DNA from 2 places in the Faecalibacterium sp. Marseille-Q4164 genome. Region 2 is predicted to be linked to the other one. Evidence: predicted binding sites of a transcription regulator. Region 2 holds the regulator's gene; the other holds the start of a gene.

Region 1 (15,931 bases), on a different contig from region 2:
AGGTACCGCATTGTGGTGCCTGCCCTTTGCTCTTTTTTGAGGAACAACAGGCCGCTGCTGCGCGTTGCAGCAGTAAATCGAGCGCCTGTGCTGTAAAAGGCACGGGCGTTGGCTTTATTGCTATGATGCGCTGGCCGCTGCCTTTTGGAAGATAAGAAGATAAACCGCAAAAGGACAAAGGAGGCAAAACCAAATGGCAATTGAATTTGGTTCCCGCAAAGAGACCTTTGAAAACTTCAAGGTCTACGAGACCACGCTGGCTGGCCGTCCGTTCAAGGTCGAGATGGGCAAGATGTGCGGCCTGTCCAACGCAAGCGCCCTGATCCGCTACGGCGAGACCTGCGTGCTGTGCAACGTTGTGATGAGCCCCAAGCCCCGCGAAGGTGTGGATTTCTTCCCCCTGAACGTGGAGTATGAGGAAAAGCTCTACGCCGCAGGCCGCATCCCCGGCAGCTTTATGCGCCGTGAAGGCCGCCCCGGTGAGCGCGCCATCCTGACCAGCCGCGTGGTGGACCGCCCCATGCGCCCGCTGTTCCCCAAGGAGATGCGCAATGATGTCTGCATCACCATGACCGTGATGAGCCTGGACCCCGATTGCAGCCCTGAAATCGCTGGCATGATCGGTGCGTCTCTGGTCACCGCTGTGTCTGAAATCCCCTGGAACGGCCCCATCGGCGGTGTTCAGGTGGGCCTGGTGGACGGCGAGATCGTCCTGAACCCCACCCAGGAGCAGCGCAAGGTGAGCGACCTGGCCCTGACCGTTGCCGCCACCATGGACAAGATCGTGATGATCGAGGCCGGTGCCAACGAGGTGGACGAGGACACCATGCTCAATGCCATCAAGGCCGCCCACGTTGAGATCAAGAAGATCATCACCTTTATCAACGGCATCGTTGCTGAGCGCGGCAAGCCGAAGATCGACTTCCAGGTGGTGGGTCTGGATATGGACGTGTTCCACGCCATCCAGAACAAGTATCTGGACGACTTCAAGGCCGCCATGGATACCGATGACAAGAATGTGCGGGATGCAGCTCTGCTGCCCATCATGGACAAGATTGCTGAGGAGTACCCCGACCTGTCTGATGCAGATCTCGACCTTGTCAGCTACAAGATGCAGAAGTACGTTGTCCGCCGCTGGCTGCTGGATGAGGGCAAGCGCGTGGATGGCCGCGGCATCAACGAGATCCGCCCGCTGGCTGCCGAAGTGGGCATCCTGCCCCGGGTCCACGGCTCCGGTATGTTCACCCGCGGCCAGACCCAGGTGCTGACCACCTGCACCCTGGGCGGCACCAAGGACAACCAGCTGATGGACGATCTGACCGACGAGCAGACCAAGCGCTACATCCATCACTATAACTTCCCGCCGTATTCTGTCGGCGAAGCCCGCGCACCCCGCAGCCCCGGCCGCCGCGAGATCGGCCACGGCGCACTGGCAGAGCGCGCTCTGGTTCCCGTGCTGCCCTCTCTGGAGGAATTCCCCTACACCATCCGCTGTGTCTCTGAGGTTCTGAGCTCCAACGGCTCCACCTCTCAGGCTTCCATCTGCGGTTCCACGCTGGCTCTGATGGATGCCGGTGTGCCCATCAAGGCACCTGTTGCCGGCATCTCCTGCGGCCTGATTACCGAGGGCGACCGCTGGATGACCATGCTGGACATTCAGGGCGTGGAGGACTTCCACGGCGATATGGACTTCAAGGTGGGCGGCACCCGCAAGGGCATCACTGCCATCCAGATGGACATCAAGATCGACGGCCTGACTTACGATATCATTGCCGAGGCCTTTGAGAAGTGCCGCAAGGGCCGCCTGTACATCCTGGACGAGATCATCAAGCCCGTGATCGCACAGCCCCGTGAGGAGCTGAGCCGCTGGGCTCCCAAGATGTTCAGCATGATGATCCCCACCGACAAGATCAAGGACGTGATCGGTAAGGGCGGCAAGGTCATCCAGGACATCTGTGCCACCTGCAACTGCAAGATCGATGTGCAGGAGGACGGCCATGTGTTCGTCTCCGCCGTGGATCAGGAGGACGCAAAGCGCGCCATCTTCACCATCAAGACCATTGTGGAGGATCCCGAGATCGGTGCCATCTACAAGGGCAAGGTCACCCGCCTGATGAACTTTGGTGCCTTTGTGGAGATCGCACCGGGCAAGGAAGGTCTGGTGCACATCTCCAAGCTGGACACCAAGCGTGTGGAGCGCGTGGAGGATGTGGTCGCCGTGGGCGATGCCATCGTGGTCAAGGTCACGGACATCGACCAGCAGGGCCGCATCAACCTGAGCCGCCGCGATGCCATTCTGGCGCTGGAAGCCAAGCGCGCCGCGCAGGAGCAGCAGTAATCCATAAATCAGAGGGACCCCACAGCCGGTTGGCTGCGGGGTCCCTTTTTGCTGTCCGAAAAAATTTTTGGGTTTCCTCTTGACAGAAATGCAAAAATATGTATTATTGTATTAGCTACTTAATACAGCAACACATAAGGAGGGCAAAGCAGAATGAGTGAACAGTTTGATGCCAGCCGCCCGATCTATGCCCAGCTGGTGGAACGGCTCAAAGCCAGAATTCTGGCGGGCACCTACCCGCCGGGGGGCCATCTGGATTCGGTGCGGGATCTGGCCGCAGCTGCCGGGGTCAACCCCAACACGATGCAGAGGGCTCTGGCCCAGCTGGAAAGTGAGGGCCTTGTGCGCACCGAGCGCACAAGCGGACGCTACGTCACGGAGGATACGAATTTGATCGAACAACTGCGGGCTGCCGCCGCCCATGACATCGCGGCAGATTTTCTGGAGAAGATGCGCAGCATCGGCTACACGCCGGAAAAGGCGGCAGCCCTGTTGGAGCACTGGGATACAGAGGAGGTAGAACCCCATGAGTAAGGTGCTGACCTGTGAAAAATTGACAAAAGTATACGGAAAGGAAAAGACCGCGCTGGACGGCATCGATCTGGAGCTGGATTTTGGCCGCATCGTAGGGCTGCTGGGCCCCAACGGCAGCGGCAAGACCACCCTGCTCAAGCTGGCCAATGGTCTGCTGCAGCCCACGGAAGGCCGCATCCGGATCGCGGGCATGGCCCCCGGCCCGGAGACCAAGGAGCTGGTCTCCTACCTGCCGGACGCCGACTGGCTGCCCGACTGGATGCGGGTGGAGGAGCTGGTGGAGATGTTCCGGGATTTTTACGGCACGCCCAGTCAGGCCAAGGCTTACATCGGCTTTGACGCCGACAAGGCCAATGAGATGCTGGCCCGGCTGAACATCGCCCCCAATGCCCGGCTCAAGACCCTTTCCAAGGGCAACAAGGAGAAGGTTCAGCTGGTGCTGGCCATGAGCCGCCACGCCCGTCTCTACCTGCTGGATGAGCCCATCGGCGGCGTGGACCCTGCGGCCCGGGACTACATCCTGAACACCATCATTTCCAACTACAGCAAGGACGCGACCGTTGTCATTTCTACCCACCTCATCGAGGACATTGAGCCGGTGCTGGACGAGGCCGTGTTCCTGAAGGACGGCCGAATCTTTGCTCACCGCGCTGTGGATGATATCCGCGAGACCGAGGGCAAGAGCGTCGATGCATATTTCCGGGAGGTATTCAAATGCTGAGGCAATTGTTGAAATATGAGTTCAAGGCCACCAAAAGCCTGTACTTCGGGCTGTATCTGGCGCTGGCGCTGTTGAGCGTGGTGCTGGGCGTGACCTTCCGGCAGGAACACGCGCTGGCTCACAGCACAAGCTTCCAGAATCTCGAAGTGATTCTGATGATCGTGTATGTCTCGGTCATCCTTGCCATCGCGGTGCTCTGCTTCGTGAACACCATCCAGCGCTTTTATCAGAACCTGCTGGGCCGGGAAGGCTACCTGATGCACACGCTGCCGGTCAATGAGAACCAGCTCATCCTCTCCAAGCTCCTCACCAGCATGGTCTGGGTGCTGTGCAGCGGCCTTGTGGGCATCGTCTGCATCACGGTGATGGTCAGCATCGGTGTGATTGACTCGGAGACCTTCGGCATGGTGGACTGGAACAGCTGGAAGCAGCTGTGGGGGATGCTGTATGGAGAACTGGGCGCGAAGTTCTGGCTGGTGACGTTCTGGACCATCCTCATCAATCTGGCCCGGCTGGCAAGCCTCATCCTCTGCGTTTACGCTGCCTGTATGATCGCCCATCAATTCCCCAAGCATGTGATGGTGGCCGGGATCCTCGCGTTTATCGGCCTGAACATCGTGGAGACCCAGCTCGATAAGCTGCTGGGCACGAATGATGTGAGTATGATCGTGGATGTCACGTACCGGGTCGTGGGTGTGAACGTGACCGGTGTGAGCTATGGAGCGACCCCGATGCGCTGGCTGACGGCGGCACTTGGAACAGACGTTGGCTATCTGTTCTGCTTTGCCGTGACTGCAGCCATTGCGGCGGCATACTTCTTCCTGACCCGGTGGCTGATGAAAAATAAACTGAATCTGGAGTAAACAAAAAGGCGGTGTGCCCGGAGCGGACACACCGTCTTTTGCTGTCTGGAAAAAGGATTACACGCCGGAAGCGCCGTAGTTTGCCAGCACACGGGCAGAAGGATCGTTGACGTTGCAGCCGGGCCATGCCTTGTTCGGCATCCAGAAGCCCACGATGGTGCGGCTCTGGTCGTGGTAGTATTTCTCGAAGATCTCGCGGTAGAACAGGCTCTCCTTGGTAAAGGGCATACAGTGGGCCGAGTAGTTTGCCCGGCGGAGCTGGAACTCCTCATCGGTGTACAGGCTCTCGGCATACTCCTTGATGTCGTCCACCATGCTGTGGCCCACGGCATCGGAGAAGGCGGCCTTTTCGCGCCAGAGGATCTCCGGGGGCAGCCAGTCGCCCTCAAAGGCCTTGCGCAGCAGGTACTTGCCCTTGCCGTAGCTGTTCAGCTTCTTTTCGGGGTCAATGGCCATGACGTAGCGCACAAAATCCAGATCGCCAAAGGGCACGCGGGCCTCGATGCTGTTGGCGGAGATGCAGCGGTCGGCCCGGAGGACATCGTACATGTACAGCTCCCGGATGCGCTTCTGGCTCTCCTGCTGGAAGGCATCGGCGGTGGGGGCGTAGTCGGTGTACTTGTAGCCGAACAGCTCATCGGAGATCTCGCCGGTCAGCAGCACGCGCACATCGGTCTGCTCGTGGATGGCCTTGCAGAGCAGGTACATGCCCATGCTGGCGCGGATGGTGGTGATATCCCAGGTGCCCAGCAGTCGGATGACCTCCTCCAGGCTCTGGATGACCATGTCCCGGTTGATGATGATCTCATGGTGTTCGCTGCCCAGATAATCGGCGGTCTGGCGGGCATATTTCAGGTCGATGGCATCGGTGTCCATGCCGATGGCAAAGGTGCGGATGGGCTTGCCCAGCTTCTTGGCTGCAATGGAGCAGACCAGCGAAGAATCCAGACCGCCCGAGAGCAGGAAGCCCACAGGGGCATCGGCATCCAGACGCTTTTCCACGCCTGCGATCAGCTTTTCGCGGATGTTCCGCAGGGTGGTCTCCATGTCATCCTCCATGGGGGCGGGCATGTCGGCAATGTCCTCATAGCGGACAAAGCGGCCATCGCAGTAGTAGCTGCCGATGGGGAAGGGGCGGATGTCGTCGCACCAGCCGATCAGGTTCTGCATCTCGGAGGCAAAGGCGATCTGGTGGCTGGACTTGGAATAGCCGTAGAACAGCGGACGGATGCCGATGGGGTCGCGGGCTGCAATCAGCCGGTCCTTGCGGGAATCATACAGAATAAGCGCGAACTCGGAGTCCATGTGGCGGAACATATCCAGACCGTACTCGTAATACAGCGGCAGCAGGATCTCGCAGTCGCAGTCGGAGGCAAACTTGTAGCCCCGGCGCTTCAGGATCTCCTTCTCAAAGCGGAAGCCGTAGAGCTCACCGTTGCAGACCACGCAGTCGGCACCGCGGTAGAAGGGCTGCATCCCCTCCGGGGTCAGGCCCATGATGGCAAGGCGGCCAAAGCCCATCAGACCAAAAGGCCCTTCCACCACACGCTGGTCGTCCGGCCCACGCATCACGGTGCGCAGCAGATACTCCTTGAATTTGGCGGCACTCAGGTCGTGCCCCGTGTAACCCATAACACAACACATATTTCTTACCCCTCTCTCTAAACCTCTCCGTCAATGCTTCACATTGCCACCTCTCCTGATAGGAGAGGCAAGTTTCCCGGTGACTGAGAGGTTTTTGCAAATAAAAAAATACGGCAGCCTTCCTCCCATTGCTAGGACGAATGCTGCCGTATCCGTGGTGCCACCTAAATTACCGGTGCGCGAACACACCAGTCACTTTTGTGTACTCTCCCCGTTGAAAGCACTGCCGCGATAACGAGCGGCTGCCGTCGGCCCCTACTAACTGCCCGAAGCAGGTTCAGGGGGAAGCTCACGGGGGTTCGTTCGGGGCTCATTCTCTGTGCGGCTTCCATCAGCCCGCACTCGCTGCAAAAGAACCTTGAGCACTTACTTTTCCCGATCAACGCTTTTCCTGCCTGCATTGTATCACGGCTCTTTGTCCGTGTCAACACAGTGTTCGCATTTTTGTGCGGTCTGCCCCGGATGGGGGCTGTTTTGTGCGCAGCTGCGGCACAATCCGTACAAAACGCTGCCCTCGCACTGCAGGGTGAAGCCGTGCTCCGCCATCAGATGGGCACGCACCTCATCCATAAAGTGGCAGTCCAGGTGATAAATGCGCCCGCACTGCACGCACTTCAGGTGCAGGTGCTCGCGGCAGTGGCGGCCTTCGTCCACATACTGGAACACGGCCTTTTCGCCCTTATCGGCCACATATTTCATAATGCGCTGCTCGCCTGCCAGCTTGTCCAGATACCGGTACACCGTGGTGGGATTGGGGCTGGCCCCCTCTGCCTCCAGATGTTCCAGAATGTTGGATGCACTGACCGCGTGCTGGCGGTTGTTGATGAGATAATCCAGGATCAATTGCCGGGTTTTGGTGTTGTACCCCCCGCGACCTGCCATGGTATCAGCCTTCCTTTCTGGGTCAAGTGTACCACAATTTATCCTTCGATGCAAAACAAGAACGAAACACTGGCGACAAGCACAAAAAAACTGTTCAATTTATAGCAAAATAATGCATGATATCTGTTCAAAACGGAAAAGCTCCCAAAGTTTTCAAAAAAGTCTTGTAAACATTGTCCGGATATGTGATAATAATGTTAATGATTACTTGGATTATTTAAGGGATACAAGCTGTCCGGCGGGCGACTGATTGCTGCCTGAATGGTCCTGCTTGCGAACTAGGAGATAGAACAATGAAAGAGATGGATTCCCAGTCAAAGCTCAGCCTGAAGCTGCAGGCTTACCAGTACCTGAAAACGAAGATTTTGAACTGCGAGTACCGCCCCAACGAATTTCTGAACGAGCAGAAGCTCTGTGCCGAGATGGGCAACATCAGCCGCACCCCCATGCGTGACGCGCTGGGCCGCCTGGAGCAGGAGGGGCTGATCACCATCCTGCCCAAAAAGGGGCTGATGGTCTCCGGCATTACCGAAGAGGACGTGCACAGCATGTTCGAGATGCGTCTGCTGGTGGAGCCTTACGCCCTGCGCACCTACGGCAACCTGATCCCCCGGGAGCAGCTGGAGGCCTACACTGAGCTGATGCACCACCCCGAGCGGATCGACGACTTCTGCAAATCCGACGATGATTTCCATGAGCTGCTGATGAGCAGCCTGCCCAACAAATATCTGCGCTCTGGCTATGACCGCATCACCGGCCTGAACACCCGTTTCCGCATTATGACCGGCAAGGTGAGCATGATCAATCAGGATCAGACCTGTGAGGAGCATCTGGAAATTCTGAATGCCGCCCTGAGCGACAACTGGAACACCGCCGCCGATGCGCTGCAGCATCACCTTGAGCTGGCCCGCGATAAGGCCGAGGGAGTCATCAAGGTCATCCGGCTGTGGTAAATGAAACGATAAAAACGCTGTATCACTCCTTCCGGCATCGCTGATGCGATGCCGCCGCCCTCTCAGAGGGAGGCTTTTGCGTTGGCTGCCGCGTTAAGGCTCCCTCCTAGAGGGAGCTGTCGAGCGAATGCGAGACTGAGGGAGTAGTACAGCGTTTTCTTTTGCTGGAAAGTGTAAAAAATTCATAGAAATCACAAGAAAAGTGCATTGAATATTGTTTAACAATGTGGTATCCTTAACAACAGAGAGAGCCCGCTGGCAGGCGGGCAGAATGATTTGGAGGAAAATAATTATGGCTGACCGCATTGTTCTGAACACCATTTCCTACCATGGCCACGGTGCCATTGAGAACATCGTTCCCGAGCTGACCGCCCGCGGCTACAAGAAGGCTTTTGTCTGCTCTGACCCCGACCTGATCAAGTTCGGCGTGACCAAAAAGGTCACTGACCTGCTGGATGCTGCAAACTTCGCCTACGCTGTTTACAGCGAGATCAAGCCCAACCCCACCATCGCCAACGTGCAGGACGGCGTGGCAGCCTTCAAGGCTGCTGAGGCAGACTGCATTGTGACCATCGGCGGCGGCTCCTCCATGGATACCGCAAAGGCCATCGGCATCATCATCAACAACCCCGAGTTCGCGGATGTGCGCTCTCTGGAAGGCGTGGCTCCCACCAAGAAGCACGCTGTGTTCACCATTGCCGTGCCCACCACCGCCGGTACTGCGGCTGAGGTCACCATCAACTACGTCATCACCGATGTGGAGAAGAAGCGCAAGTTCGTCTGCGTGGACACCAACGATATCCCCGAAATCGCTGTGGTCGATCCCGATATGATGTCCTCCATGCCTAAGGGCCTGACCGCCGCTACCGGTATGGACGCTCTGACCCACGCCATCGAGGGCTATATCACCAAGGGCCACTGCACCATCTCCGATATGTTCCATCTGGAAGCCATCAAGCTCATCAGCGAGAACCTGCGCGGTGCCGTGCAGAACACCCCGGAGGGCCGCGAGGGCATGGCTCTGGGCCAGTACATCGCCGGTATGGGCTTCTCCAATGTGGGTCTGGGCATTGTCCACTCCATGGCACACGGCCTGTCCGCTCTGTATGATACCCCCCACGGCGTGGCTTGCGCCATCCTGCTGCCGGTGGGTCTGGAGTACAACAAGACCGTTGCCGGGGAGCGCTACCGCGCGGTCGGCAAGGCCATGGGCGTGAAGGGCATCGACGAGATGAACGATGCTGAGGCTGCCGATGCCACCATCGCCGCCGTCAAGCAGCTGAGTGCGGATGTGGGCATCCCCGCAAACCTGCAGGGCATCCTGAAGGAAGAGGACATCCACTTCCTGGCTGAGTCTGCTTTTGCAGATGCCTGCCGCCCTGGCAACCCCCGCGATACCAGCGTGGAGGAGATCGAGGCACTGTATAAGAGCCAGCTGTAATTCGTAAACTGAACAAAGAGGGTCGGGAATGCCGCTTCCCGGCCCCTTTTTGTTCCGGGAAAGGAGCGCTATGAACCTGAATTTCTATACTCTTTGTGTAATTTATCTGGTATATTCCTTTTTGGGCTGGGTAGGCGAGACCGTTGTTGCAACCGCAAAGGGCCGCCGGTTCACCAATCGCGGCGTGGCCTCCGGCCCCTTCTGCTTTGTGTACGGCACGGCAGGGGTGCTCATCACCATCGGCCTGAACGACCAGCGCACCAGCCTGGCGGCACTGTTCTTCGGCAGCATGATCTATGCCACGGTGGTGGAGTGGTTGACCGCCAAGCTGCTGGAAAGGATCCACCACCGCCGCTGGTGGGACTACTCCGATAAAAAGTTCAATCTGGATGGCTATGTCTGCCTGCAGTACTCCCTGCTGTGGGGTCTGCTGGGCATGGCGGCAGTCCGCTGGGGCAACGACCTGCTGTTCCGGCTCTGCGCCCACCTGCCGCCGCTGCTGTTCCACGCTGTGGTATGGGTCGGCATGGCGCTGGCCGTCCTCGACCAGATCTCTGCCATGGTGGTGGTCAGCCGGTATGCGAACCGCCACCCACGGCTCGAGCAGCTGAATCGGGAGCTGGGCAGGGGCTCGGAGAGGCTGCGGCAGAAAATTACCGCCAGCGTGGAAAAGCGGATCCAGCGGGCGTACCCTGCTGCGGCTCGTCCGGAGCCCACCACCAGTGCCGAAAAGCAGCTCTCCCTTGCCGACCTGCTCTGGCTCTTTGTCATCGGGGCTTTCCTCGGAGATGTGGTGGAGACCATCTTCTGCCGCATCACCGCCGGGGTCTGGATGAGCCGTTCCAGCCTGGTCTGGGGCCCGTTCAGCGTGGTGTGGGGGCTGGCGCTGGTGCTGGCAGCCATCCTGCTGCGGGGCGGCGAACAGAAGAGCGAGAGCCGCATCTTCTGGTTCGGCGTGATCCTGGGCGGTGCGTATGAGTATGTGTGCAGCGCCGTGACAGAGCTGCTGTTTGGCACCGTGTTCTGGGATTACAGCGGCTTCAAGTTCAATCTGGGCGGGCGCATCAACCTGCTGTACTGCTTCTTCTGGGGCATTGCGGCCGTGACCTGGATCCGCTATGGCTACCCACTGGTGGCAAAGGGGATGAAGGCGGTCAAGCGCAGGATCCGCCCCTGGATGACCGCTCTGCTGGCCGTGTTCATGGCCGTGAACCTTGTGACCAGTGCGCTGGCGCTGGCCCGCTACGATGCCCGCACCAGCGGCGCGGCTCCGGCCAATGCAGTGGATGTGCTGCTGGATGAGCATTTTGACAATGCCCGAATGGAGCGCATCTACCCCAACGCCAAAAAGGTGGAGAAGGCTGGATAAAAATGCACGATTTTGCTTGCGTTTTGCAGGGAAAACAGGTATAATACTTTTTGGATTAAAAAGGAGAGATTTTATATGCTGATCCCTGTATTATTGTTTATCGTGGGCCTGCTCTGCCTCATCAAGGGCGGCGACTGGTTCGTGGACGGTGCAACCGGCATCGCCCGCCGCTTCAAGGTGCCGGAGCTGCTCATCGGTGCCACGGTGGTGTCCATCGGCACCACCCTGCCTGAGGTCATGGTCTCCACCACCTCGGCCATGACCGGCCACGGCGAGATCGCCTATGGCAACGCCATTGGCTCGGTCATCTGCAACGCGGCCCTGATCGCGGCCATCACCATTGCGGTCCGCCCGGGCAAGGTGGACCCCAAGAGCCTGCGGGTGCCGGTGCTGTTCTTCTTTGTGGCAGCGGCCCTGTATGCGGGCGTGGCCTACACCACTGGCTACTTCAGCCGCCCCATTGGCATTGTGCTGCTGGCAATGTTCGTGGCCTACATGGTCTGCAATGTGCTGGCGATGAAAAACGCCCCCGCCCCGGAAGACGATGAGGACGAGCCGGAAAAGGAAATGTCCTTTGCCAAGGAGATTGGCCTGCTCATCCTCGGCGCAGCCCTGATCGCTGTGGGCGCAAACCTGCTGGTGGACAACGGCACCCTGATCGCGCAGGCGCTGGGCGTGCCGGAATCCGTCATTGCCCTGACCTTTGTGGCGCTGGGCACCTCTCTGCCTGAGCTGGTCACGGCGATCACCTCGCTGGCAAAGGGCCACGGCTCCCTCTCGTTGGGCAATGTCATCGGTGCCAACGTGTTCAATCTGGTGCTGGTCAGCGGCATGTCCATCACGGTGTCGCCTTTCAGCATCCCGCAGAACTCCACCATCATGGGCATCAATTCCTCTCTGGTCATGGATCTGCCCGTGATGTTCGCGGTCATGATCCTCCTGACCGTGCCCGCTCTGCTCAAGGGCAGGCTCTCCCGCTGGCAGGGTGTGCTGCTGCTCTGCATCTATGCAGCCTTCTGCGCCGTCCAGTTTGCAATGTAAGCCTCTGCGCCGGAGACCCGGCCCGGCTCCACGCCGGAGCGGGCGCTTTGGGGCAGAAAACCGTTTTGAGAAAGGCATCCTCGTTCTGTGAAGTGCGGGGATGCCTTTTTTCTGTCCCCGCAGCAGGGGCTGACCGGAAGAAGCGTTTTCTTAAGAAATCCTTAGAAAAATTTCATGGAAAATGCAGGAAACTGCTGTTATACTAGAACCGAGAATGACAAAAAGGGGAGAAGACCATGGCAGAGCAGACCATTCTGATCGCGGAGGACGATCCGGATATCCGGGACGGCGTGCGCATCTTGCTTTCCGGCGAGGGATACCATATCATCGAAGCCGAAAACGGCACCCGGGCACTGGAGGTGTTCCGCCCGGAGGTCGATCTGGTGATCCTGGATATTATGATGCCGGGCATGAGCGGCCTGCGCGTCTGCGAGGAGCTGCGCAAGCTCTCCACAGTGCCGATCCTGTTCCTCACGGCAAAATCACAGGAGTCCGATAAGCTGCTGGGCCTGACCGCGGGCGGGGACGATTACCTGCCCAAGCCCTTTTCCTTTGCGGAGCTCAGCGCCCGGGTCAAGGCATTGCTGCGGCGGTACTGCGTCTATCAGGGCAAGGGGCAGGCCCCGGCCCGGGCCGAAAACCTGACCCTGTGCAGCCACGGCGTGAAGCTGGCGCTGGACTGCAACCGCGTCTGGGTGGACGGGGAGGAGATCGACCTGACCGAGACGGAGTACAAGATCCTGCGGCTGCTCATGCAGAGCCCCCAGCGCATCTTCCCGGTGCAGGTGATTTACGAGGATGTGTGGCAGGAACCTTATTTCTACACCTCCAACGGCACCGTGATGGTACATATCCGCAATCTGCGGATGAAGATCGAAAAAGACCCGCAGAACCCCGCCCGTCTGCAGACCATGTGGGGGAAAGGGTACCGCTTTGTGCCCGGGGAGGAGAAGGATCATGCGTAAAAAGCTGGGGCTTTCCGGCAAGCTGGTGTTGATGATCCTGTTCTCAGCACTGGCAAGTGCTGTATTTCTGGTGGGAATGCAGGTCGTGCTGAACAAAGCCCTGTGGCTTTATTTTGACCAGCCGGAAACCCAGCAGAAGGCTGTGGAAAAGCAGGTGCAGGAGCTGCAGAGCTATATCGACCGGCGCGGTCTTTCCAGCCGGGATATCGACAAGTTGGACGACTGGTCTGTGCGGAACGGCAGCACGATGTTCATCATCTACGACCGCTCCCGGATGCTCTATTCCTCCTATCCGCTGGTCGCTCCGGTCTACGAGGGGCGGGAAAATGTGACGGAAACGGTTCCGGCCGAGCGCTGGCTCCCGATGTACTCGCTCACCTTTTCGGACAAAGAGGCCACAGCCATGTTCTATTACAACGGCGTGGATGCCTATTACGGCAAGGGGTGCGAGATCCTGCTGCTTGTCAGCTTTGCCCTTTTTCCGCTGTTTTTCTTCCTGAGCAGCCGGAAAATCATCCGTTATATCCTCCTGCTCAGCGGGGAGATCCAGGCCATGGAGGGCGGCGACCTTGACCACGCCATCACGATCCAGGGAGACGATGAGCTGGCCCTGCTGGCCACCAGTCTGGATGGTCTGCGTCTGACCCTGCGCCAGCAGCAGGCCGAGGAGGCTCAGGCTGCCGCCAAGGTCAAGAGCCTGATCACTGAGATGTCCCACGACCTGCGCACCCCGCTGACCACCCTGCTGCTCTATACCGAGATCCTGCGTCACCACAAATACGAGACCGAGGCCCAGCAGGATGAATATCTGGCAAAGATCGACGGTAAGGCCCGGCAGATCAAGCAGCTGTCCGACAATCTGTTCGAGTACGCGCTGGTCACCCGGGACACCGTGGTGCAGCTGGATGCCCCGGCCCGCTTCTCCCAGATCTTTGAGGAGCCGCTGGCCGAGATGGTGGAGATGCTGCAGCAGCGCGGCTTTGCCTGTGCGCTGGAGCTGGGCAGCGAGGATGTGCTCCTGACCGTGCGGGCGCAGTATATCCGACGCATTCTGGATAACATCGGCTCCAACCTGATCAAGTACGCCGACCCGGCCCGGCCCATCGAGGTGCGGTTCCTGCGGCAGGAGGGAAGGGCGGGCCTTGTGCTCCGCAACCATGTCCTGCCTGCGCCCCCGGCGGTGGAAAGCACCAAGGTGGGGCTGACCAGCATCGAGACCATGATGGATAAGATGCACGCAGACTGCAAGATCGAACAGGAGAATGAGCAGTTCACCATGACGCTGCTGTTCCCGGTAGAATAAGACAACCCTCTCAGTCAAAGCCTACGGCTTTGCCAGCTCCCCCGAAGGGGGAGCCAATGCAGCACCTCGGATAGAGCCTGCATAGCCTCTCCCTTCGGGAGAGGCGGCATTGCGAAGCGATGACGGGGAGGGTCTCTTTTTACACTTTTTCCACCGAACTTAAGCAAGTCTTAAGAAATATCTCCGGCGAATGTTAAGAAAGCCCCGCTATACTGTTGGAAGAAGGGCGGGTGCAGCTTTGCACCCGGCCATAACATCAGGGAGGGGCAACCAATGCTGCGAAAAAAGAAACAAACGCCGCAGGAACAGAGCGACCAGGAATTCAATCTGGCGCTGGAAGTGCCTGCAGAACAAAGACCGAAGGGCTGGAGACCTTTTGTAAGGCGCAACTGGAAGCGCATTGCCGCTGCCGCCTGCGCAGCCGCAGTGGCCGGTGCGTTCCTGCTGCCCGGGAATGGCGCAAAACCGGCAGGCGTAGATACCGAATATCTGGAAAGCGCGGTGGAGCGCCGGAATATCACCAATGTGTTCAGCGGCTCCGGCACCATTGCCGCCGCCAACACCTACACCGTCAATGCGCTGGTGTCCGGCACCGTGCTCACCGCCGATTTTGCGGTGGGGGACACCATTGAAGAGGGAACGGTGCTCTACACCATCGACAGCTCCAACGCCGCCAACAGCGCGGAAAAGGCCCAGCTCTCGCTGGATCAGGCCCAGCGCAATTACGAGGATGCCGTGGATGCCCAATACATCCGCAGCACCATCGGCGGCACGCTGGCCTCCTATAAGGTGGCGGTGGGCGATGTGGTCACCGCCGGGCAGGAGGTGGCCACTGTGCGGGATGCCTCCACCCTACTGCTGACGTTGGAATTCCCGGCGGCGGATGCGGCGAACTTTACCGTGGGGCAGGCCGCACAGGTCACGTTGGACGGCACCTTTGAGGCCGTCTCCGGCACCGTGCGCTCTGTCTCCGGTGCGGATGCCCTGAGCAGCGGGAACCTGCTGGTGCGCACCGTGACCATTGCGGTGAACAACACCGGCAGCCTGACCACCGCGCAGGCCGCAACGGCCAGCGTCAACGGGGTCAGCGCACTGGCATCGGCAAAATTCAGCTACCAGAACGAGCAGACCATCACCGCCTCCACCGGCGGCACCGTGACCGCCCTCTGCGTGAAAGAGGGCTCCTCTGTCAGCGCCGATACCGCGCTGGTCAGGATCTCCGGCAAGGAGCTGACCAAGCAGGTGCAGAACGCCTCCGATAACCTGCGCAGTGCCCAGATGTCCATGGAGGACACCGAGGATCAGCTGAACAACTATACCATCACCTCACCCATCAGCGGTACGGTCATCTCCAAGGAGGTCAAGGCGGGCGACACCGTGAGCAATACCGCGGGCAGCACCAGCCTGTGCACCATCTACGACCTGAGCTATCTGCAGATGACGGTGAATGTGGACGAACTGGAGATCCTCTCCATCAAGGAGGGGCAGAGTGTGACCATCACCGCGGATGCCATCTCTGACCGCACCTTTACCGGCGTGGTCACCAGCGTGTCCAAGGCGGGCACCACGGTAGGCGGCACCACCACCTATCCCGTCACCATCCGCATCGACGATACCGGCGACCTGCTGCCCGGCATGAACGCCACCGCCGAGATCACGACGGCCAGCACCGAGAACGCGCTTTCCATCCCCAATGCCGCTGTGGTGCGGGGCAATTATGTGCTGGTGACCAAGGATTCCCCCAGCGCTGCCAACGCCGACCCCAGCATGACCGCCCCGGAGGGCTATGTCTATGTCAAGGTGACCACCGGCACCAGCGATGATGATTACATCGCCGTAACAAGCGGCCTGCAGGAAGGCGACACCGTAGCCTACAC
Region 2 (15,931 bases):
TAGAACATGTTGATGACAAAGGGAGCCTTGACACCGCGCATCTCCACGTTACGGAACACCAGCCCGTCGATGACGGCGGTGTTGCCGCGGCCGCGCCGGGTCTTGACCCGCAGGCCGCGGTCGGTGTGGTCCATCAGGCACTGGGTCACCACCATATCCTTCACGCCGCCGCTCATCTCGCTGCCGATGACGATGCCGCCATGGCCTTTGTCCAGCAGGCAGTTCCGGATCACAGTGTGCGCACAGCTCTTTTTCAGCTTCATGCCCAGGAACACTTTGCTGGCTTTCATGGCAATGCAGTCGTCACCCACGTGGATGTTCGCACCGATGATGCGGATGTACTCGCAGCTCTCGGGGTCGATGCCGTCGGTGTTGGGGGCGTTGTAGGGATTGTTGATGTTGAAGTTCAGCAGATCCAGATGCTTGACGAAGATGGGGTGGATGGTCCAGGAGTAGCTGTTCTGCACCGTGATGCCGTGCAGGCAGACGTTCTCACTGTCCACCGCGGCCACCGCGCGGGGCCGCCATGCGATCCGCTTGACCTTCTGGTTGATCCACCAGTCGCCGTTCTGGGCATCGCAGTCCAGGGTGCCCTCGCCGGTCACCACCACGTCGTGCACCTGCGTGATGTTCAGCAGGCCGGCAAAGCTGTCCAGCGGGTTGCCCTCCCAGCCGGTCAGATAATATTCATCCACCTCGTTCTCACTGGGGATGACACCGGGCAGGATGGGGTAGTGGGTGCGGTCGTTGTCGCCCAGCAGCACAGCGCCCTTTTCCAGGTAGAGGGTGGTGCAGCTCTTCATAAACAGGCTGGAGGTGCGGTAGCGCCCGGCAGGCACATAGACCGTGCCGCCCTTGGGGCAGGTGGAAAGGGCGGCCTGCAGCTTGCCGGTGTTGTCGGTGGTGCCATCGGCCACCAGGCCGTAGCGGGATGCGTCCACAAAGAAGGTCTCGGTCTCGGTGGTGAAATCGAGGGTCAGGGTCTCGCCCTCAGCCTGTACGGCAACCGTGTAGGGGGTGCCGGGCAGCAGGCTGAACAGGGAGAACACGTTGGTCTCGCAGGCGGTGTAAACGGTCTCACCGTTCAGCTGAACGGTGAAGGGATGCGCCGGACGATAGCACAGGCCGTTTTCCAGCTCGAACACGGCACTGCGGGTCATGGAACGGATCAGGGAAAGCTTCATAAACAGGATGCCTCCTTGGATGTTGAAAGATTTATGGGTTGCCCGCAGGTGGCGGGCATGGTACACTGAGGAAAAGAAACTGTTGAATGGGGTGTGCGGATGAAAGCGGAACGGGAAAAATGGAGCGGCCGGGTAACGGCAAAGGCGCTGCGGTTCCAGACCGGCCAGTATGAGCTGGCTGAGGAGGAGGAAATCTGCCGGATCATTCTGGTGTCCGGCGGCAGCTTTACGCTGGTGCGGGGCGGCGAGAGCCTGCTGGTGAACCCGGGCTGTGTGTTGCTGCTGGGCCCCGGCGGGGGCCTGCTGCAGCAGGCGGGCCACATTGCCCCTGAGCTCATCGGCTGCCGGTTTCCGGCGGGCGTTCTCCCGGTGCTCAAGAACCTGATGCAGCGGGATTTCATGGCGCTGTTTGAGCCGGGAGAACAAACGGCCCTGTACGGCCCGGTGCAGTGGTCAGGCCGCCTGCGCACCCTGTTGGGCATGATGCAAAGCGCCGAGAGCGAGCCGGAAAGCCCCGGTATGATCTATCTGGCCCTCATCCTGCACTATGTGGAGCAGGAGTGCCGCAGTGAAAAGCAGGACATCCGCCCCCGCAACGAGACGGTGGAGCAGATCTGCGCTTACCTTGCAGCCAACTACCAGCAGAAATTTTCCCTGACAGATGTGGCTGCGCGGTTCTACCTGTCGCCCTATTACCTGAGTCGGCTGTTCCGGCGGGTCACGGGCCAGTCCATTGTGGATTACATCAATGGCCGCCGCATTGAGGCTGCCCAGCGCCTGCTGGAGAGCACCGACCTGAACATCAGCGCTGTGGCCGAGCAGACCGGCTTTGCCTCCGCCGCCCATTTCCGCCGCGTGTTCCGCGAGACGATGGGAACGGGGCCGCTGCAATACCGCAAAAGTCACCGCGGATAAGAGCAACGCCCCCTGTGCTGCGCACAGGGGGCGTTGCTTATTCATCGAAAGTCAATGGTTCTGTCCGCAGAGGGGGTGCTTAGCCCTTGACAGCACCGGCGGAGATACCTTCGACGAACTGATCCTGTGCACAGAAGAAAACAATCAGCTGCGGCAGGATGGAGATCAGGGACAGGGCCAGGATACGGTTCCAGGCAAAGCCGGTATCACCGTCCATGGACAGCTTGACGAACAGGGACATGGGGTACTTTGCAGGGGTCTGCACGTAAAGCAGGGGGCCCATGAAGTCGTTGCAGCTCCACATGAACTGGAACAGTGCGCAGGACACCAGAGCGGGCATCAGCATGGGGACAATGACCTTGTACAGGGTCTGGAAGGAGTTGCAGCCATCAATGGCGGCAGCCTCGTCCAGATCGCGCGGGACATTGCGCATGAACTGCACCAGCTGGTAAACAAAGTAGGTCTCAGTTGCAAATGCAGTGTGGACCCAGATGGCCAGATAGAACGGGCTGTTGACCCAGCCGAACTTGGTGTATAGCAGGAACTGAGGAACGTTCAGAACGACCTGAGGCAGGAACAGGGTGGCCAGCATGATGCTGAACAGGATCTTCCGGCCCGGGAAGTCGAAACGGCCAAAGCCGTAGGCTGCAATGCAGGAGGAGACCACCGTGCAGATGACCTTGGGCAGAACATAAGAATAAGTGTTCAGCATGGCCTGCAGGATGTTGATGGAACCGCCGAAGTTGTTCAGCGCGTTCTTGTAGCCCTCCAGGGTGGGGTTCTTGATCCACAGGCCGATGCCTGCAAAGATCTCGCTGTTGTCCTTAAAGGTAGCGCTGACCATCCACAGCAGGGGATAGATCATGATCAGGCCCACCAGGATCAGGACAAGATACTTAAAAAACGTCGCAATGGCGTTGGATGCTTTCATTCCCATACTGTCACACCTTACCTTTCATCCGAGTAGTAGACCCACTTCTTCTGGCTGGTGAAGGCGATGATCGTGAGGATGCAGACGATCACGAACATGATCCAGGCCAGAGCGGAAGCCATGCCCATCTGGTTGGACTTGAAGGCGTAGTTGTAAACCAGAATGGAGATCAGGGTGGTGGAGTTGCGCGGGCCGCCGTTGGTGATGATGAAGGGGCCGTTGAACTCCTGGAAAGCCTGGCAGATCTGAGTGACCAGGTTGTAGAAGATGATGGGGGTGATCATGGGAACAGTGATGGAGAAGAACTGCTTCCACTTACCGGCACCATCGATGGTGGCAGCCTCGTACAGGTCTGCAGGCACGCCCTTCAGGGCGGCCAGGAACAGCACCATGGCGGAGCCGAACTGCCAGATGCGCAGGAAGCAGATGATCCACAGCGCATAGTTGGGGTCGCTCAGCCAGGAGGGGCCCTGTGCGTGGCCGAAGGTGATGGCGCGGATGATGGTGTTGACCAGACCATCATCACGGAAAACAGCCTTCCACAGCACGGCGATGGCAACGGAGCCACCCAGAATGGACGGGATGTAGTAAACGGTACGGAACAGGTTCACGCAGGCGATCTTGAAGTTCAGGATGTATGCGATGAACAGAGCAAAGATCAGCTTCAGGGGCACGGTGATGAAGGCGTACTTGAAGGTGGTGACCAGAGCCTTGGTGACCTTGGCATCAGAGAAGGCGGTGACGTAGTTCATCACGCCGTACTGGTGGATGCCATTGAAGAAGTTCATGTCGGTGAAACTGTAATACAGCGACTGACCGAAGGGGATGGCCTTGAACACGATAAAGCCGATGATCCAGGGGATCAGGTAGATCAGACCCTGCCACTTATCCAGGAACTTCTGTGCGGGGGTACGCCCGAGAGAGGGCGCTTTGCTTTCTTTCATCCGGGGATCCTCCTTTGGTGAAAATCAGTGCAACAAACCTTATGTCACACTTTGGCAACAGATTTGTCAGAAAATTGTAACCTGTGCCTGAGAAAAAAGGGGCATCGGGCCTACGGGTGGACGATGCCCCTGATATGTAATTTGACTCAGGTCAGCAAAGAAGATCAGACAGTGTAGCCAACAGCAGACATGCCGTCCAGCAGAACGTCAACAACATCTGCGCCGCTCTTGTTGTCGTAGTCAACGGTATCGAACACTTCCTGATAGGTGCCGGTGCCGGTAGCCTTCAAATCGGAAGACTCGAACAGGGGATCCAGCTGGCAGGAAACAAAGCTCATGACCTTGCCGTTTGCCTCAGCGACCAGCTCGTTGATCTTACCGGCAGCCTGAGCGGTAGCCAGACCAGCCTTGGAAGCGGGGATGCCGCACTCGGAACCCATGATGGCAGCGCCGTCGCCGTTCCACAGGTACTCGATCAGGGTAGCAGCCTCAGCGGGGTTCTTGCAGGTCTTGGTGATGGCCATGCCCATGGAGACCTTGGAGAAGCCGCCGTTGTAATCGCCGAACTTGATCTCCTCACCAACGGTGAAGCCGGGCTTGTTCTCCTCGTCCAGAGCGTCCTGGTACTTGGAAGCAGCGGAATCCCACTCGAAGATGCCGGCGATCTTGCCGGTGATCCACTCGTTGGACTGGTGGGTAGCACCGTCGCCGTTTGCACCGTAGTAGGTGGGCAGCGGCATGATGACGTGGCCGTCGACCAGGCTCTTGATGAAGTCGATGCCCTCGGCGATCTCGTCAGCGGTGTAGTTCAGGGTAGAGGTGGTGGGATCTGCCCAGTCCTTGCCGTACTTGGACTCGAGGTAGAACACCATCAGGATCATACGGTCGTATGCGCCCAGGTGCAGGGGATAGTAATCATCGCCCAACTTCTCCTGGAAAGCCTTGCCTGCTGCAAACAGGTCATCCTCAGTGGCGGGAACCTCGGTGATGCCAGCCTTGTTAAAGGTGGTCATGTTCCAGTAGAAGATACGGCCGGTCATGGAGATGGGCACGCACTGCTGTGCATTTGCAACGTTGCAGGCACCCAGCTTTGCGTCGTCCCACTGGGACATATCCAGGTAATCGGTGACGCTGTTCAGATCCAGGAAGGTCTGGCCGTTGCCGGAGTAGTTGTACAGCCAGTTCCAGTTGATCTGGCAGACATCCTCAGCCACGCCGCCTGCAAACTTGGTGGACATGGTGTCCTCCCAGCCGGACCATGCAGCGAAGGTGGGGTTGACGGTGATGGTGGTGTGCTCAGCAGAGAAAGCCTTCAGGGCCTCCTGATAAGCGTTGTGGCGGGACTCGCCGCCCCACCAGCTCATGGTCAGGGTAACGGGATCGCTGCTCAGGCCAGCCACAGAAGCAGCCTCGGCTGCGGAAGAAGCGGTGCTGGAAGCAGCGCCGCCATTGCCGCCGCAGGCAGCCAGCAGACCAGCTGCACCAACAGCACCGGTGACCTTCAGGAAATCACGACGGGAAATTGCCTTGCTCATTGTTGTTCTCCTCCTAATAAATCAAAAAACATCGAGCGGGCCTTTCTGCACAAGGCTCGTTGTATACAAATATGATAACAAAAGGGATGGGAAAAAGAAAGATGTAAATTGAAGTGATACGGACAAAAAACGAACAAATATTGCTCTCGTGATTTGCAGCGATTTGACGGCATTGCCGAAATGAATAAACTTGGAGCGAAAAAATATGCAATCTGCATAATTGGATAGATTGCATAGAAACGGGCCGAGAGAGTGTAGCAGAACCTCTAAAATTGCAATAGTATTGTAACTTGTTGCGAAATTGACGGTATAATGTTGTATACAACGTGTGAAAAAAGTGACGATATCGCTATTTTATAAACTGATATATCAATTGCGCAAAAAACGTTCGCAGTGGGATACAACTGATATATCACTTCAAAAGAGGACGAGCAAAAAAGAGCGCTGCCCGGCTGGGCAGCGCTCTGAAAACTGTAAAAATCTTTTGGGAGATCTGGGATCTCACGCAGGAGAGGGCTCCTGTGCCTGCCGGAGATCGACACTTACTGTGCGTTCCGTTTGGCGTAAAACGCCCGCCGTGCCTTGAAATAGCACTGGGGGCACATGCTGACGTACTGCACATCGTTTTCCAGATCGATGGCGACCTGCTCGCCCTCAAAGACGAACTCCCCATTGACCCTGCGGCAGTTGCAGGTGGCCTTGCGCCCGCAGGTGCAGATGGTCTTCATCTCCTCAATGGTGTGGGCCAGCTCCAGCAGACGGGTGGAGCCGGGGAAGCCCTTGAGGGAGAAGTCTGACCGCAGGCCGTAGCAGATGACCGGGATGTTCAGGTCTACCGTGACCATGAACAGCTGCTCGGCCTGTGCCGGGGTAAAGAACTGGCTCTCGTCGCAGAGAACACAGGCCAGCGGCTGTTCCCCGGCAGAAGCGGCGCGCACGGCCTCGAACACATCCACCTCGGGCGGGATGAGCAGGTCGGCCCTGCGGCGCACGCCCAGGCGGCTGACCAGCTCGCCGCCGCCCTTGGTGTCCACCTGGGGCTTCAGGATCAGCACCCGCATCCCCTGCTCTTCGTAGTTGTGGGCCACCTGCATCAGCGCGGTGCTTTTGCCGCTGTTCATGGCACCGTATCGGAAGTATAGCTTCGCCATAGTTGCTCTCCTCATAAAAAGGCAACCCTCTCTGCTCGTTCGGGGGGAGAGGGCTGCCTGTTTTCTGTGATATGTTATGAATAGATGTTAGATCAGTCCTGATTGCGCAGGCGGTAACCCAGGCTCATCAGGCTGTCGCCCAGGTGGACGTTCTCCACCACCACTTCGGGGTAGGGCACCGACAGGTCATAGTGGGAGAAGTTCCAGAAGCCTTTGATGCCCAGCTCGACCAGCCGGCCGCTGAGCTCCTCCGCACCGCTGCGGGGCACACAGAACACAGCCACCTCAGGCTTATGCTCTGCGCAGAAGGCCTCCAGCTCGTCAACGTGTAAGATCTGGATGCCGTTGATCTCTTTGCCCACCTCGCTGGGGGAATTGTCAAAGGCGGCGATCAGCTTGTAGCCGTTGGTGTCGGTGGTGATGAAGCGGCTGACTGCCTTGCCCAACCGGCCGCAGCCGATGAGGATGGTGGGCAGCAGGTCACCGTTGCCGAACAGCAGATGCTCCAGGATGGAAAGCAGGTTCTCCACCGAGTAGCCGATGCCCTGGCGGCCGTTCACGTCGCCGATGCAGTTGAAATCCTGCCGCACCTGAGAGGCCGTGGTGCCCATCTGGGCGGCCAGCTCGCGGGAGGAGATGCTGGTGATGCCGTCGTTCTTCAGCGTCCGCAGGTAGCGGTAGTACTTGGGCAGGCGCTTGATCACCGGAAGGGAAGCTTTGCCGGGATTGTTCATGGAAATGGTTCTCCTTTCATCCAAAGGGAATGCCGGTCTCTTTGCACCCTGCAAGGTGCACCGGCGATTAAGACAGTTTCTGAACAATAATGATATATACTTGTCAATCTTATTCTTAGTATAAAGTATACTGCAATGAGACAGAATGTCAAATCCTCTGGGCCAATTTTTTTCAAAGTAAAGAAATCTTAGCCGCCGCATATTGCTTCGATCCCCGGGAACACTGAAAAAAACACCCTGAGGAGGAGCCAACATGCCGGAATATGAAAAGGAAACCACCGAACAGCAGCGGCTGGAGAAAGAGCAGCTGGAAGATCTGGGCACGGTGTGGCGCACCCGCGGCCCCCATGCCATCCACTGCCTGACCGTGATCGGCCAGATCGAGGGCCATGTGGAGGCCCCGCAGGGCCAGAAGACCACCAAGTATGAGCATGTGATCCCGCAGCTGGTGGCAGTGCAGGAGGACCCCGCTGTGGAGGGCCTGCTGGTGCTCATCAATACTGTGGGCGGGGACGTGGAGGCCGGGTTGGCGCTGGCAGAACTCATTGCCAGCATCTCAAAGCCCAGTGCCACGGTCGTGCTGGGCGGGGGCCACTCCATCGGCATCCCGCTGGCAGTCAGCGCCCGGCGCAGCTTTATCGTGCCCACGGCGACCATGACGGTGCACCCGGTCCGCCACTCTGGCATGATTTTGGGCGTGCCCCAGACCATGCGGTGGTTCGAGCAGATGCAGGAGCGCATCACCGGCTTTGTGGCGGGCCACAGCGGCATTACGGCAGCGCGCTACTCGGAGCTGATGCTCCGCACCGGTGAGCTGGTGATGGACGTGGGCACCATGCTGGACGGCAAAAAGGCCGTAAAGGAGAAGCTCATCGATCAGCTGGGCGGCATCTCTGATGCACTGGACTGGCTGTACCGGGAGATCGAGCGGGCAGAGTGAGAGCACGAGTCTGCCCGGGGCGGTGTCAGGCTTACAGTTCGCCCTTCCGCAGATACTTCACCATCATGGGGGCTTCATAGACCAGCATGAGGATCCAGCCCACAACATAGCTGTACGGCAGGGCCTCGATATCCATTTTCATCAGCAGCACAAAGACGGCAGCGGCCGCCACACGGCCTGCCATGTTGAGCGTGCTGCTGTTCAGGGTGATCTTAAGGTCGCCCAGGCCGCGGAAGCCGCCCTGGATGCCGTTGGTCAGCGAGGGCATCAGGTAGAACAGGGAGACCAGCTTCAAAAAGCGCACTCCCAGATGTACCACGGCGGCATCGGTGACGAAGAGCCGGATGATGGGCTCGGCAAAGAAGAAGCAGACAGCGGTGATAAAAATGGCGTAGAGGAACTCCAGCTTCAGGCCGCAGAAGAAGCTGGCGCGGACACGCTCTTTTTTGCTTGCACCGCGGTTCTGGGCCATCAGGGTGGTGGTGGCATGGCCGATGTTCTGCTGGGGCACATAGGCAAAGTCATCGATGCGGCCTGCGGCGGCAAAGGCTGCCATGGCGTTGACCCCCATGGTGTTCACGATGGCCTGAATGGCGATCTTGCCCAGCTGAACGGTGGCCTGCTGCATGGCGCTGGTCCAGCCGTAGCTGATGGTCTTTTTCAGCAGCGAGGAGTCAAAAATGAACCAGCGCCTGCCCAGCTGCAACACAGGGACCTTCCAGCGGATATAGATCAGGCAGAACACGCAGCAGAGCGCTTCGCTCAGCACGGTGGAAAGGGCACAGCCCTCGGAGCCCCAATTCAGCACCTCAACAAAGAACAGGTCGCCGCCGATGTTCAGCACCGAACTGATCATCAGGAAGTACAGCGCGCTTTTGCTGTCGCCCAGCGCGCGCATGGTGGCGGCGAGGAAATTATAGAAGAAGGTGAACAGCAGCCCGCCGAACACGATGCGCAGGTAGTTCACAGCGATGGGAAGGATCTCTTCCGGCACCTGCAGCAGACGGAGCAGCGGATTTGCCAAAATCACACAGGTCAGCGAGAACACCAGAGAAAAGACGGAGCCTGCAATGGCGGTGGTGGAGACCTGACGCTCCACCAGCTCGGTGTTGCCTGCCCCGAACGCCAGGCTGACAAGGATGCCTGCACCCAGGCAGACACCGTTGATGAACAAAATCGCCAGCGTCATCAGCGGGTTGGAGGTGCCCACGGCGGCAAGGGCATCCTCGCCCACGAATTTGCCGACAATGATGCTGTCTACGGCGTTATAGGTCAGCTGAAACAGGTTGCCCAGCACAAGGGGAATGGTGAAATTGACCAGCAGCGGTGTGATCGGGCCGGTCGTCATATCCTTGGTCATTTGGAACTCTCTTTTCTTTATAGATTAAATGCCTGCCGTCCGCTGAAGATAGCCAGCGCCGAGCGGCTGGTGCCGGTGGCAATCAGCTGTGCGGCGGCGTGGAGGGCTGCACCGGCGGCAGGGGAGGCGGGAATGGCATCGGTGGCGAGGACCCGCTGTGCAGCGCGGTTGGCATCGGTGCTGGTAACGGCGGCTACATTATCCACAACATAGGCGTTGTAATTGCCCGGCACGATGCCGTAGCCGATATCCGGGATGCCGTGCCCGCCGGTGAAGCCGCCGCCCAGAGCCTGATTCTCAAAGGGCTCCACGGCCACGATGCGGACATCGTTGGTCCAGGCCTTGATGGTCTCGCCTACGCCGGTGATGGTGCCCGCGCTGCCCACGCCGACCGTGATGGTGTCCACGAGACTGCGGCCCTCCCGGGAGATGGCCTGCACGATGGCGGGGCCGGTCACCCGGCGATGGTATTCGGGGTTATCGTCGTTGGCGAGCCAGTTCATATAGTACCAGCCCTTTTCGGCGGCGGTGGTCTCTGCCAGCGCCCGGGCCCCCGCAAGGCCCCGCTGTGCGGGGGAATGCAGGATCTGTGCCCCCAGCCGGAGCAGGTATTCCTGCCGCAGGGCCGGGGCATCCTCCGGCATGGTCAGAACCACAGGGTGTCCCGCCGTCCGCCCGGCAAGGGCCAGCGCCATGGCAAAGGAGCCGGAGGCCGCTTCAATGATGGGCTGGCCCGGGAGCAGCTTGTGCTTTTCCGCCGCAAGGGCCAGCATCCCCTCGGCCACCGAATCGCGGGACGTGCCGGTGGGCCCATTATAATCAAGGTAAGCATACAGCCGCCCTTTGAGCCCGCAGGCGGCAAGATAGCCCCGCAGCTCCACGATCGGACAGGGGACCAGGGTCTGGTAGATGTTTGGATAGATTGCCACGAAATTCCTCCCTTACGCAAACCTGAGCAGTCAGCACAGAACTGTCTGCCATGCCAAGGGCTCCCCTGTTAGGGGAGCTGGCAAAGCCATCAGGCCTAGACTGAGAGGTTTAATATCTATAAGGTAGCGCATCCTGTGCCCAGCGTCAAGCCGCAATTGGACAAAATGGAGAAAAAACTGCCGAAAAATCAGCAGAGTGATGGAAAAAAGCCTTGACAAGGAAAAGAATGTCTGCTATACTCCGTATGTAAAGCAAATGAACTTTACAACAAACGGAGGTCAGGGCAGAACGCATCATGGCAAAAGACTTTGAAATGGGCTATCTGCTCGATTTTTATGGCGAGGTGCTCACGCCCAAGCAGCGCGAGATGCTGAACCAGTATTACAACGACGACCTCTCCCTCAGTGAAATCGGGGAAAACTTCGGGATCACCCGTCAGGGCGCACGGGATGCCATCAAGCATGGCGAGACCACTCTGAAAGAGCTGGAAGCCAAGGTCGGCTTTGCAGGCCGCTACCGCCGGGTGCAGGAAAAGCTGGAGGAGCTGGAACAGCTGGTCATTGACGCGCGGTTCGAGTGCACCGGCCCTTATGCCAGGCTCACCACCACTGAGTATGCAGCGACGCTGAACAAGATGCTGGGGCTGATCCGCTCCATCGACGAAGTCAACGAGAGCTGACACCATTACTATTTTGAGAGGAGCACCGAACATGGCATTTGAATCTTTGACCGACCGCCTTGCCGGTGTGTTCAAAAAGCTGCGCGGCCACGGCAAGCTGACCGAGGCCGACATCAAAGCCGCCATGCGCGAGGTGCGGATGGCCCTGCTGGAAGCCGATGTCAACTACAAGGTTGCCAAGGATTTCTGTGCCAAGGTCTCCGAGCGTGCCATGGGTCAGGAGGTCATGGAGAGCCTGACCCCCGCCCAGCAGGTGGTCAAGATCGTCAACGAGGAGCTCGTTGCCCTGATGGGCGGCGAGGAAGCCCCCCGCCTGATCGTCAAGAACAAGGGTCAGACCATCATCATGCTCTGCGGCCTGCAGGGCAACGGTAAAACGACCCACGCAGCCAAGCTTGCCAAATACTTCATCAAGCAGGGCCGCCGCCCCATGCTGGTGGCCTGCGATATCTACCGCCCCGCCGCCATTGACCAGCTGCAGGTGGTGGGCGGGCAGGCAGGTGCACCCGTGTTCACGCTGCCGGGTGCCAAGCCCCCGGAGATCGCCCGCAAGGCGCTGGCCCACGCCAGGGATTACGGCAACGACATCGTGATCCTGGATACCGCCGGCCGTCTGCAGATCGACGAGGTCCTGATGCAGGAGCTCGTGCAGATCAAGGAAGCTGTCCCCGTGGACGAGACGCTGCTGGTGGTGGATGCCATGGCAGGTCAGGACGCTGTGAATGTTGCCAAGACCTTCAACGAGACGGTGGGCATCGACGGCATCATCCTGACCAAGACCGATGGTGATACCCGCGGCGGCGCGGCACTTTCGGTGCTGAGCGTCACCGGCAAGCCCATCAAGTTCCAGGGCACCGGCGAAAAGCTGGACGATCTGGAAGTGTTCCATCCCTCCCGCATGGCCAGCCGCATCCTGGGCATGGGCGATGTGCTGAGCCTCATTGAGAAGGCGCAGGATGCCGCCGATGAAAAGGCCGCAGAAGAGACCGCCCGGCGGATGATGGAAAACAAGTTCGATATGAACGACATGCTGGCCCAGTTTGCGCAGATCCGCAAGATGGGCGGTGCAGGTGCCATGCTGAGCATGATGCCCGGCATGTCCGGCATTGATGCCAGCCAGATCGACGAAAAAGCCTTTGACCGCATCGAGGCCATGATCTATTCCATGACCAAGGAAGAGCGTGAAAAGCCCTCCATCATCAACCCCAAGCGCAAGCGCCGCATTGCAGCGGGCAGCGGCACCCGGGTGGAGGATGTCAACAAGCTGCTCAAGCAGTTTGAGATGATGCAGAAGATGATGAAGCAGTTCAAGAAGAGCCCCAAGGGCTTTGCCCGCCGCCTGGGCGGCATGATGGGCAACCCCAATGCCTTCCGCGGCTTCAAATAACAATGGTATACACCCCGCAGGGGTTGTACAGATAGATTTAATCAAACCCCAAACGGGGCACAAACATTTTTGGAGGATATTTACCATGGCAGTTAAGATTCGTCTGCGCCGCGTTGGCGCTAAGAAGGCTCCCTTCTATCGTGTTGTTGTTGCTGACAGCCGCTTCCCCCGCGACGGCCGTTTCATCGAGGAGATCGGCACCTACGATCCCAACCAGGAGCCCTCTGAGGTGAAGATCGACGCTGAGAAGGCCAAGGCTTGGATCGCCAACGGCGCACAGCCCACCGATACCGTCCGCGTTCTGCTGAAGAAGTCCAACATTCTGTAAGTAGGAGGGCTGACTCATGCAGGAGCTGTTGCTGGCAGTTGCCCGCGGTCTCGTGGAGGACAAGGAAGCCGTCAAGGTCACGGTGGACGAGCCCCGCGAGGACGGCACCATCGTCTACCACCTGAGTGTGGCAGAGGGAGATATGGGCCGTGTCATCGGCAAGCAGGGCCGGATCGCAAAAGCCATTCGTGTGGTGATGCGCGCGGCTGCTGTGCGGGTCGATGAAAAGGTCCTTGTTGAGATCGACTGAGCACCCTACGGGCCCTTTGCCGCAAGGCAAGGGGCCTTTTTGTATTTATTAGGCAGCTCGCCCTCTCAGGCCGCTTCGCGTCCAGCTCCCCCAAAGGGGGAGCCCTTGGCAAAACCAGAAACTTTGTGGTGACTGCCAAGGCCTCTCCCCTCGGGAGAGGTGGCATTGCGTAGCAATGACGGAGAGGGTGAGGATGCTAAAGGAGTAAAAGCAATGCAGAAATACTTGGAAGCCGGCAAGGTGGTGACCACCCACGGTGTGCGCGGCGAGATGAAGCTGGAGCTGTGGTGTGACGGCGTGGCCTTTCTGAAAAAGGTGGGCCGCCTGTACACCACCCCCCAGGGCGGCAGGTGCTACAAGATCACCTCCATCCGCCCCCAGGGGCAGATGGCCCTGCTCCAGCTGGAAGGGGTCAGCGACATGGATGCCGCCCGTGCCCTGCGGGGGCAGGTGTTCTACTTTGACCGTGATGATGCCACCCTGCCTGCGGGCAAGTGGTATGTGGCCGACCTCATCGGGTGCGAAGTGCGGGATGCCGATACCGGCAAGGTGTACGGCGTGGTGACCAGCGTGGACCACCCCGGCGCACAGGATATCTACACCGTTAAGGCCCCCAGCGGCAAGGAATATATGTTCCCCGGGGTGGATGCCTTTTTGAAAGAGCGCAACCCGCCGGAGGGCTATCTCCTTGTCACCCCCATCCCGGGCCTGCTGGATGACGATTTTGACAGTGAGCGGGAGGAGGAGTGAGCCATGGGGATGCGTGTGGACATCGTGACCCTTTTTCCGGAGATGTGCCAGCAGGTGCTGGATTCCAGCATCATCGGCCGCGCTGCCAAAAAGGGATATATTGAGACCCACTGCCACCAGATCCGGGACTACACCCTGAATAAGCAGAAGCAGACCGACGACTATCCCTATGGCGGCGGCTGCGGCATGGTGCTCTATGCCCAGCCCATTGCCGACTGCCTGCGGGCAGTCCAGAAGGAAGTGCAGGAACAGGGACGGCCTGCGCCGCATATAGTATTCCTGACGGCAGGTGGGCAGCGCTATACCGAGGAGCACGCCCGGCGGCTGGCCCAGTACGACAACCTGACCCTGGTCTGCGGCCACTACGAGGGCATTGATGAGCGCGTGATCGATGCCTTTGCGGACGAGGAGATCTCCATCGGCGATTATATCCTCACCGGCGGCGAGCTGGCCAGCCTGGTGGTGGCAGACAGCGTCCTCCGCCTGAAACCCGGCGTTCTGGCTGAGCAGAAGGGCTACGAGGAGGAGAGCTACTGGGACGGCCTGCTGGAGTACCCCCAGTACACCCGGCCCGAGGTCTGGGAGGGCCGTGCTGTGCCGCCTGTCCTGCTGGAGGGCAACCACCAGAAGATCGATGCCTGGCGGGGGCAGCAGAGCCGGGAGCGCACCCGTCTGCGCCGCCCGGAGCTCTACGAGCAGTGGTGTGAGACCCATCCCCTGACCGAGATCCCCAAGTGGAAGCGGGGCGAGAATGTCCGGCTGGTCAAGACCGCCGAGCAGATGGAGGCTGCCGCAAAGCTGTTTGCGGAGGGCCGCCGGAGCATTTGTGCCGGGGGCTGGGTGCAGGAAGCGCTGGATGCCCTGACCCCGGAGATGTTCCTGCCGCAGCTGCAGCAGGAAAAGCAGGAAGGCTGGGTCTGCTACCTCCACTATACCAAGGATGTGCCGGATGCCACGGTCAGCGTACACCATAAGACCGGGCAGGTGGAGCACCTTTTTGTGACGGAGAGCGCCCGGGGCAGGGGCATCGGCCAGAAGATGTTGGATTTCGCCCGGAAGAAGCTGCCGGAGCATGAGCACCCGGTGCTTACGGTGCTGAACACCAACACCCGGGCACTGGCCCTTTACTGCCGCATGGGCTGGCAGGTAGTGGGCGCAAAGGAGAAATTCGACCCGGCCAAAGACCCGCTGGTGGTGCGCCCCAGTCAGGTGCTGGAAATGCGCTATCAGGGCTGAAAACAGGGTCGAACGGGCCGGGAAACTGTCGAAGGTCGAAAAAATGTTGAAAACTTTTGTATTACCCGGCCAACACTGGGGGAATAATTTTGTTATCTTTGTATAAAAGGTGAAAAAGACCCCCCTCATCATTGGGAAAACCGCCAAAAATGCGTTCTGGGGCTGTACATTGGTTTCGGCTTGCGCTAAAATAGGTACAACGCAACAGGCAAGAAACAAATCGAATTCCCGAGAACGATAATAGATAGGAGCGTTTTACTATGTACGTCAAAGAAGTTACCGTTGAAAATCAGGTTGGTCTGCACGCTCGTCCGGCTACCTTCTTTATCCAGAAGGCTAACGAGTTCAAGTCTTCCATCTGGGTCGAGAAGGAAGAGCGCCGCGTGAACGCTAAGAGCCTGCTGGGCGTTCTGTCTCTGGGCATCGTGGGCGGCACCACCATCCGCATCATCGCTGACGGCGCAGACGAGCAGGCTGCTGTTGATGGCCTGATCAAGCTGGTCGAGTCTGGCTTTGCAGAGTAATTCGAGCCTTTGATTTTTGAGGCGGCGGGATGTTTTTCCTGCCGCTTTTTGTTTTACCAAGGAGCTGCCATGACCAAAGCAGAACTGTATCAGAAAGCCTGTATGCTGCCGCTTTTGCCCGGTGTGTATATCATCCGGGACAAAAGCGATACC

The links. Region 2 encodes Rex, which represses fermentation and respiration genes when NADH is low (regulators of the CRP and FNR family bind a similar motif). Its sites were predicted from a motif close to ATTGTTAANNNNTTAACAAT; they were not measured.
Region 1: a site for Rex is predicted at 8,142-8,161, ahead of fucO (lactaldehyde reductase). Genes of this name have one in related genera too.

What each region holds. Positions count from the first base shown of each region.
Region 1 is NZ_JAFREJ010000007.1:63,640-79,570, reverse strand. It holds gene J3352_RS08595 (polyribonucleotide nucleotidyltransferase) at 194-2,338, shown strand; gene J3352_RS08590 (GntR family transcriptional regulator) at 2,492-2,872, shown strand; gene J3352_RS08585 (ABC transporter ATP-binding protein) at 2,865-3,593, shown strand; gene J3352_RS08580 (hypothetical protein) at 3,587-4,456, shown strand; gene asnB (asparagine synthase B) at 4,514-6,100, opposite strand; T-box leader at 6,230-6,492, opposite strand; gene J3352_RS08570 (Fur family transcriptional regulator) at 6,506-6,982, opposite strand; gene J3352_RS08565 (GntR family transcriptional regulator) at 7,276-7,935, shown strand; gene fucO (lactaldehyde reductase) at 8,228-9,376, shown strand; gene J3352_RS08555 (putative ABC transporter permease) at 9,447-10,745, shown strand; gene J3352_RS08550 (calcium/sodium antiporter) at 10,821-11,786, shown strand; gene J3352_RS08545 (response regulator transcription factor) at 12,023-12,751, shown strand; gene J3352_RS08540 (histidine kinase dimerization/phospho-acceptor domain-containing protein) at 12,744-14,054, shown strand; gene J3352_RS08535 (HlyD family efflux transporter periplasmic adaptor subunit) at 14,328-15,931, shown strand, end outside.
Region 2 is NZ_JAFREJ010000006.1:27,726-43,656, reverse strand. It holds gene J3352_RS07880 (glycoside hydrolase family 28 protein) at 1-1,184, opposite strand, end outside; gene J3352_RS07875 (helix-turn-helix domain-containing protein) at 1,284-2,099, shown strand; gene J3352_RS07870 (carbohydrate ABC transporter permease) at 2,179-3,036, opposite strand; gene J3352_RS07865 (carbohydrate ABC transporter permease) at 3,048-3,974, opposite strand; gene J3352_RS07860 (ABC transporter substrate-binding protein) at 4,139-5,509, opposite strand; gene J3352_RS07855 (thymidine kinase) at 6,052-6,660, opposite strand; gene J3352_RS07850 (redox-sensing transcriptional repressor Rex) at 6,753-7,394, opposite strand; gene J3352_RS07845 (ClpP family protease) at 7,648-8,334, shown strand; gene J3352_RS07840 (MATE family efflux transporter) at 8,366-9,694, opposite strand; gene J3352_RS07835 (pyridoxal-phosphate dependent enzyme) at 9,712-10,623, opposite strand; gene J3352_RS07830 (sigma factor-like helix-turn-helix DNA-binding protein) at 10,920-11,303, shown strand; gene ffh (signal recognition particle protein) at 11,335-12,690, shown strand; gene rpsP (30S ribosomal protein S16) at 12,776-13,018, shown strand; gene J3352_RS07815 (KH domain-containing protein) at 13,035-13,268, shown strand; gene rimM (ribosome maturation factor RimM) at 13,482-14,018, shown strand; gene trmD (tRNA (guanosine(37)-N1)-methyltransferase TrmD) at 14,022-15,254, shown strand; gene J3352_RS07800 (HPr family phosphocarrier protein) at 15,515-15,778, shown strand; gene uvrC (excinuclease ABC subunit UvrC) at 15,848-15,931, shown strand, end outside.